Regions from separate parts of the Cytobacillus sp. FSL M8-0252 genome, predicted to be linked through region 1. Evidence: riboswitches for the same ligand, from Rfam matches in the RefSeq annotation. Region 1 holds a riboswitch; the other holds the start of a gene.
What was found. Region 1 has a riboswitch for S-adenosylmethionine ahead of MKX83_RS00700 (bifunctional homocysteine S-methyltransferase/methylenetetrahydrofolate reductase). Riboswitches for the same ligand answer to the same signal wherever they lie in the genome.
Positions count from the first base shown of each region.

Region 1 (3,961 bases):
ATTCTGTCGCGGGTCGTTTGAGTAATCTTGATACCAGGCACTTCGTTATGAAGATACTCTGCATTTTTGCTGCTAATCAGTGGCATCATTCCGATGAAAATAGGTGCGGACAGATGCTTTGTTGCCTCATGAATCTCTAATAGTTGTGTTACTGAAAACACTGGCTGTGACACGAAATAATCAGCGCCTGCTTTTATCTTCCTTTCAAGTCGGGCAACAGCTTTGTCTAAGGATTTGACATGAGGATTAAATGCTGCCCCGACCGAAAAGACGGCATTTTCACCAAGTTCAGAACCTGAAGGGGAAATTCCTTCATTAAATTGTTTAATCATTTCTATTAATTCAAAGGAAGATAAATCAAATACAGATGAAGCGCCTGGGAAATTACCAACTCTTGCCGGATCCCCTGTAATGGCTAAAATATCATGCAACCCCAATGTATGAAGACCCATGAGATGTGATTGTAAGCCGATTAAGTTTCGATCTCTACAGGAGAGATGGACAAGTGGTCGAACGTTTGTATCCCTTTGGATGATATGTGCTAGGGCTTCATTTGCGATTCGTGGTGTCGCAAGAGAGTTATCTGCGAGTGTGATTGCATCAACCCCAGCATCTTTTAAGGCTCTGGCGCCTTCAAAAAATTTAGCAGTTGATAGCTTCTTAGGTGGGTCTAGTTCGACGATGATGGTGCGTTTTTCTTGTACAAGTGTCTCTAACGGGGTATTGGTGCGTTCGATTATAATTCTCTCTATTTTAGGTTTCCTTTTATTTGTTACTTGTTTTTCAATAATCGGTACAGCATGCCTAACTTCGTCTGCAAATGCTTTAATATGGCCAGGTGTCGTTCCGCAGCAACCACCAAGCAGTCGAACACCTTGCTTAAGGAAGGACTTCGCTGATTTTCTAAAATAGTCTTCACCCTCCTTATATTGAATCGTACCATCGATATAGGCCGGTAGACTCGCGTTAGGATATGCAGATAGAAACGCGTGCTGAGGTAATTCAACGGAGGAGAGTGTCTCTAACATATGATGTGGACCTAAACGGCAGTTTACCCCGACAACATCTGCCCTTTTAGCTTCTAACCTTTTTAAGGCGTCATTAATTAACGTCCCATTTTGTAATATAGCGATTTCTTGTAAAGACACTTGGGCAATTATAGGTATATCCGTTTCTTTCCGGGCAATAGAGAGAACCGTTTCTAATTCTTCTAAATCATAATACGTTTCAAGAAGGAGCCCATCTACGCCTTCTATCAATAAGCAGTATAGCTGTTCACGAAAGTTACGTTTAATTTCATCTAGAGGAATAGAGAGGGGGTTTAATCCTCGTACACCTCCAATTGTGCCAAGCACATATGCCTGGTGCTGTTGAATACTAGATCGTGCCAGTTTTACAGCCGCACTATTAATCTCTTTGACTGAATCCTCTAGGCCATACCGTTTCAATTTTAAATCATTCGCAGCATAGGAATTTGTTTGAATTAAATCAGCACCTGCATGGAGATAGGCTTGATGAATGTGCTGAATTTGTTCCGGTGCTGAGAGGTTCAACTCTTCAAAACATGTATCCGTACCATAAGAATAAAGAAGTGTTCCTATCGCACCGTCAGCAATTAATACTTGGTTCTTCATTTTTTCAAGGAAGTTCAAAGGTCTCACTCCTTCAATTCATATTTTGTTGAATTCAATGGATGAGAAGCCAAAGAGAAAATAAAAAAGGCCCTCAAGAAGAAGGCCTATTATTATCATAGTCATCTTCTCATCTTTCAAGCGTATAGCTTGTAGGAATTAGCACCTTTTCAATAGTGTTCACTATTGATGGTTGCTGAGGTGTCATCGGGCCTATCCCTCAACCTCTCATGATAAGAAATAAAAAATATTTTATTGACTAAAATTTACATGAATGAGTCTATGTTTGTCAAATAAAAATTTAGAAAATTTAAAAATAAGTAATTAAATAAGCGTTTTTTTAGAAAATGATGTAAAGAGGAGGATATACTTGAAAACACTATTAACAGCAGTTATAATGTTAAAAGTGTGCAGAACAGAGAGAAACGCAATCAATAGTTGCATTTGTTATGTCTTTTCTGTATAATAGACAATGTTGGTCTTTGACTGCGATGAAGTGAAAGGTTGCTGACACACCCGGCCGCTTTGCCATGGCGAGTGTGTGGGAAATTTTCACGGAGAATGTCTATATGAAAATAGGCGAAAAGGAGGGAAAATAATGGCAAAACAAAAAATTCGTATTCGTTTAAAAGCTTATGATCACAGAATTCTTGATCAATCTGCTGAAAAAATCGTTGAAACTGCAAAACGCTCTGGTGCGGCTGTATCTGGTCCAATCCCATTGCCAACTGAAAAGTCAGTTTACACAATTCTTCGTGCGGTGCATAAATATAAAGATTCTCGTGAGCAATTCGAAATGCGTACACACAAACGTTTAATCGACATCATTAATCCAACACCACAAACAGTCGATTCATTAATGCGTTTAGACTTACCATCTGGTGTTGATATCGAAATTAAACTTTAATTAATACATTAAAACAATCTAGGAGGTGTGACTGAAATGACCAAAGGAATCTTAGGAAGAAAGATTGGTATGACTCAAGTATTTGCTGAAAACGGTGATCTTATCCCGGTAACAGTGGTTGAAGCTACTCCAAACGTTGTTCTTCAAAAGAAATCAGTTGATACTGATGGATACGAAGCAATCCAAATCGGTTTTGAAGATAAACGCGAAAAGCTTTCAAACAAACCGGAAAAAGGACACGCTGCTAAAGCTGATACTACTCCTAAGCGCTTCGTTCGCGAATTACGCGGAGCTGACTTAGCTGAGTATGAAGTTGGTCAGGAAGTCAAAGTTGATATTTTCGCTGAAGGTGAAAAAATTGATGTAACAGGAATTTCAAAAGGTAAAGGTTTCCAAGGTGCAATTAAACGCCACGGACAATCTCGCGGACCAATGGCACACGGTTCACGTTACCACCGTCGCCCAGGTTCAATGGGTCCTGTTGCTCCAAACCGCGTATTCAAAGGTAAATTATTACCTGGTCGCATGGGCGGAGAACAAATCACAGTACAAAACCTTGAAATCGTAAAAGTAGATGCAGAACGCAATCTTCTATTAGTAAAAGGTAATGTACCTGGCTCTAAAAAAGCGCTTCTAAAACTAGTAAGTGCGGTTAAAGCAAAGTAATAACCCGGAAAGGAGGAAGTAAGAATGCCTAAAGTTGCATTATTAAACCAAAGTGGTTCACAAGTTGGCGATATTGAGCTGAACGACTCAATCTTTGGTATCGAGCCAAACAACCACGTGATGTTTGAAGCTGTTATTATGCAAAGAGCTTCTCTACGTCAAGGAACTCATAAAACTAAAATTCGTTCTGAAGTAGCTGGCGGAGGACGTAAACCATGGCGTCAAAAAGGCACAGGTCGTGCTCGTCAAGGTTCAATCCGTTCACCACAATGGCGCGGAGGCGGTACTGTATTTGGTCCTGTACCACGCAGCTATAGCTACAAATTACCTAAAAAAGTTCGTCGCTTAGCTATCAAATCAGCGTTATCTACTAAAGTTGCGGAAGAGAACATTCTAGTATTAGAAACTCTATCTTTCGAAGCTCCAAAAACAAAAGACTTTAAAGGTGTACTTAAAGGTCTTTCTGTAGATTCTAAAGCATTAATCGTAACTGCAGACATCGATGAAAACGTAGCATTATCTGCTCGTAACATCCCTGGAGTAACAGTTGTTACTGCTAACGGAATCAGCGTATTAGACGTTTTAAATCATGATAAATTGATCATGACGAAGCAAGCGGTCGAAAAAGTAGAGGAGGTGCTTGCATAATGGATGCACGCGATATCATTAAGCGCCCCGTTATCACTGAACGTTCTACTGACATCATGGCTGACAAAAAATATACTTTTGAAGTTGATGTAAGAGCTAATAAAACTCA
Region 1 covers NZ_JBBOWZ010000001.1:141,459-145,419, forward strand. The annotation lists gene MKX83_RS00700 (bifunctional homocysteine S-methyltransferase/methylenetetrahydrofolate reductase) at 1-1,652, opposite strand, end outside; SAM riboswitch class I at 1,759-1,871, opposite strand; gene rpsJ (30S ribosomal protein S10) at 2,230-2,538, shown strand; gene rplC (50S ribosomal protein L3) at 2,575-3,204, shown strand; gene rplD (50S ribosomal protein L4) at 3,229-3,852, shown strand; gene rplW (50S ribosomal protein L23) at 3,852-3,961, shown strand, end outside.

Region 2 (3,961 bases), 1.1 Mb from region 1:
ACCCTATGGATCTTGTTTATCTTTTTTGGGCGATTGTTGCCGGTATTCTTTGCGGAGCAGGCTTTATTCCGTTAGTGATTATTGGCAGTTTAATGATCGGTCTCGTACTTGTATTGTTCGTTAACAAAATTACGATTCAGAACCCTTACTTACTCATTGTAAAATATGGGGGTGAAGATGTGGAATCTCAACTAGAATCGCTATTATCAAAGGTCACTAATAAACATATGATGAAATCCAAATCTATCATGAATGGTAATCAAGTAGAAATTACTTATGAAGTAAGAATGAAAAAAGAGCAATCTCAAGTGGTGAATAATGTAACGAACCTTAGCGGGGTAGAGTCGGCTGTAATGTTAAGCTATGACGGTAATTTTACAGCGTAAATGAACAGGAGAAAGGAATATGATTAAACGCAAATATGTCGTTCTCGTTTTTCTAATGTTGGCTGTTTTATTTGTTGGTATTCTATTCTTTCTACCTCATTTACTTCCAAAAGGGGAAGTAGTTGATCACTCTTATGTTTCAAAAGTATTCAATAAAAATAAAGTGACTCAAGTTGAGTTAACCCTAGCAGAAGATGATTGGGAAGATATACTAGAGAATCCGACGGAAGAAGAATATAAGATGGCAAATGTGACGATAAATGGAACTAAATTGAACCAAGTAGCTGTTCGGACAAAGGGGAATTCTTCCCTTTCTTCCGTTGCTAGAATGGAAGATTCTGATCGTTATAGCTTCAAAATAGACTTTGATTACTATACCGATCAAACTTTATATGGATTGAAAAAGTTGAATCTAAATAACCAATTTAGTGATGCTACGCAAATGCGAGAATATTTATCGTATCAATTAATGGAGAATATGGGATTACCCACACCTGCTTATTCTTATATGTATGTGACCATTAATGGTCAGGAATGGGGATTATATTTAGGTGTTGAACAAGTAGACGAAGTGATGCTTGGAAGATATTTTGAAAATCCATATGGATCATTGTACAAGCCAGATGGTACAAATAGTGACTTGAAATGGGTAAGTGATGATATTGATGATTACTCAGGTTTAAACTTGAAATCAGAGGAGCAAGATGAACAAGCGTTAATAGATATGTTAGATAGTATCAATAATGGTGGCAATTTAGAAAAAACTTTAGATGTGGATCAAGTATTACGATATTTTGCAGTAAATACGGCTGTCGTTAGCATGGATAGTTACCAAGGGCAAATGAAGCACAACTATTATTTATATGAAAATGATGGTAAGTTCTCAATCATTCCGTGGGACTATAATATGGCATTTGGCGGCTTTGGAGTAGGTATGGGTGGCGGAGGACGCATGAACGGAGATTCTTCAATCGCTGAAGAAAACCAAAACAAAAATCAAAATCAGGAACAACAAGGTCTAGCACCAGGAGAAGGTGGGCAAGGTGAGGATGAACAAGGTCAAGTTCACCAAGCTGAAATGGGGAACTTCGATGGTGGCATGGGAAATAGTAATTTAATGAGTGAAGATACGATTAATTTCAGTATTTCCGAACCTGTAGCTGGTACTTCTTTAGATGAGAGGCCTTTACTTAATGCTTTATTGGCAAATGATGAATTTAAAAAGCAATATGAAGCATACCTTGAAAAGATTGCCGAAGAATATATGACAAAAGAGTCTTACCAAAATACAACTACACAAATTAGTACATTGATTCTTCCTTATGTAGAACAGGATCCTACCAAGTTTTATACAACAGAAGAATTTCTACAAGCAGTGCAAGGTGATGAGAGTTTACCAGCATTTGCTGAGGCGAGATCAGAATCGATACTTGCTCAGCTTTCAGGTGAATTAGAAGTAGAATCACAAGCTTCTGAAGTCAATAACATGTTCCCTAGCCGAGCAGGTGGTGATGACCAGGAAGGTCAAGAAAGAGGAGAAGTATTCCAACCGCCAAACGGTAATGAAGGAAACATTGATGGTGAAATGCCTGAACGTCCGCAAGGCAATGGAGACTTTCCGCAGGAAGGAGATTTTGAGACACCAGAAGGGTTTGAAGGTATGCCTGGTGGTGAGGGACGTGGACAAGAAGAGCAACCTAGTACAGTAAAGTTCAAAACGTCAGCAATCATCTTGTATGTGGGTCTAATCACAGCTTTATTAGGAACAACTTTTTTTATCTTCTTGTTTAAACGAAGAGGAAGATAAGTAAATGCATAAAAAATCAAAATACTATTGACAATTAATTCAATACCCGATAAAATTTCCTTTATCAAAGCAACACATTAAATTTAATATGATTCTTATCGAGAGAGACTGAGGGACCAGGCCCGAAGATGTCCGGCAACCTCCTTTTAAAGGGAAGGTGCTAAATCCTGCAGAATGATTTCATTCTGAAAGATAAGGTTTAATAACAATCATTTGTTGAGCCTCTTTCAAAGTGAAAGAGGCTCATTTTATGTTGTAGAGGATTTAGGGAGGGTGAGGTAAATGATTGAAGTCAATCATTTAGTGAAAATTTATAAAAGCAAAAAGAAGCAAGTAATAGGGGTTGACAATGTATCCCTTTCTATTAAAGAAGGGGAAATATACGGGATTATTGGCTATAGTGGAGCAGGGAAAAGTTCTTTATTACGCTGTCTAAATTTATTGGAGAGACCGACATCTGGTGAAGTGAAAATTGATGGCGTTGATTTAACATCTTTAACAAGTAAAGAATTAAGAAAAGCAAGGCAGAAGATAGGTATGATTTTTCAGCATTTTTATTTAGCGAGTTCGAAGACAGTGTATGAGAATATTGCCTTTGCTTTAAAAGCGGCAGGTAAAAGCCCGAAAGAAATAGATATCAGGGTGAAAGAACTATTAGAATTAGTGGGTTTAGCAGATAAAATTCATCAGTATCCCACACAATTAAGTGGTGGTCAAAAGCAAAGGGTAGGAATAGCCAGAGCACTCGCTAATGATCCAAAGGTTTTACTTTGCGATGAAGCCACGTCAGCTCTAGACCCTAAAACAACAAAATCAATCCTGAACTTATTAAAATCAATTAATAAAAAGCTAGGATTAACCATCGTACTTATCACTCATGAGATGGAAGTAGTCAAAGAGATTTGTCATAGGTTAGCTGTTATGCAAGATGGAAAGGTCATAGAAGAGGGACCGGTGTATGATATATTTGCGAATCCAATTGAACCACTTACAAAGGATTTCATTCAGAGTGTTCTTCAATTTGACTTACCACAACAATTGATTGAAAACAGGAAGGGAACAATCATTAAGATTCAATTTAAAGGTGCAATAGCAGAAGAATCTGTTGTTTCTGAACTGTTCCAAACATTCAAAGTAAAAGGAAATATTCTTCACGGCAAGATTGAATATATTCAAGAAGTACCTCTTGGTATTTTTATTATGGAGTTGACTGGCGAAATACCTGAAATAGAAAGAGCTATACAATATATTCAAGAAAGAACACAGAATTTGGAGGTAGTTGAACATGTTGCTTGAGTCCATTCAGGCGTTACTTCCTGAACTAAATACAGCTGTATTACAAACAATTTATATGGTCGCCATTTCTTTAGTTGCGGCACTTATACTAGGTCTTCCACTAGGGATCTTATTATTCGTTACAGACGAAGGATTGTTCTTAAAGAATAGATTTGTAAATGCTGTTACCGGTTGGATTGTCAATTTGATCCGCTCTATTCCTTATATTATTTTGTTAGTAGCTCTATTGCCGTTAACAAAATTAATTGCAGGTTCAACTATTGGTCCTACAGCGGCTTCTGTTTCATTATCTGTAGCAGCGATTCCGTTTTTTGCAAGATTGGTAGAAACATCCTTAAGAGAAATAGATAAAGGAGTCATTGAATCTGCAGTAGCAGTAGGCGCTTCCCCTTGGATGATAATTAAGGAAATTCTTGTCCCAGAAGCGAAACCTGGAATTGTTCAAGGTTTAACGATTACGACTATTAGTTTA
Region 2 covers NZ_JBBOWZ010000001.1:1,279,213-1,283,173, forward strand. The annotation lists gene MKX83_RS06690 (DUF4956 domain-containing protein) at 1-386, shown strand, start outside; gene MKX83_RS06695 (CotH kinase family protein) at 406-2,193, shown strand; SAM riboswitch class I at 2,286-2,392, shown strand; gene MKX83_RS06700 (methionine ABC transporter ATP-binding protein) at 2,476-3,489, shown strand; gene MKX83_RS06705 (methionine ABC transporter permease) at 3,479-3,961, shown strand, end outside.
Region 2: linked by a shared signal. The riboswitch ahead of MKX83_RS06700 (methionine ABC transporter ATP-binding protein) and the one ahead of MKX83_RS00700 (bifunctional homocysteine S-methyltransferase/methylenetetrahydrofolate reductase) in region 1 are both predicted to bind S-adenosylmethionine.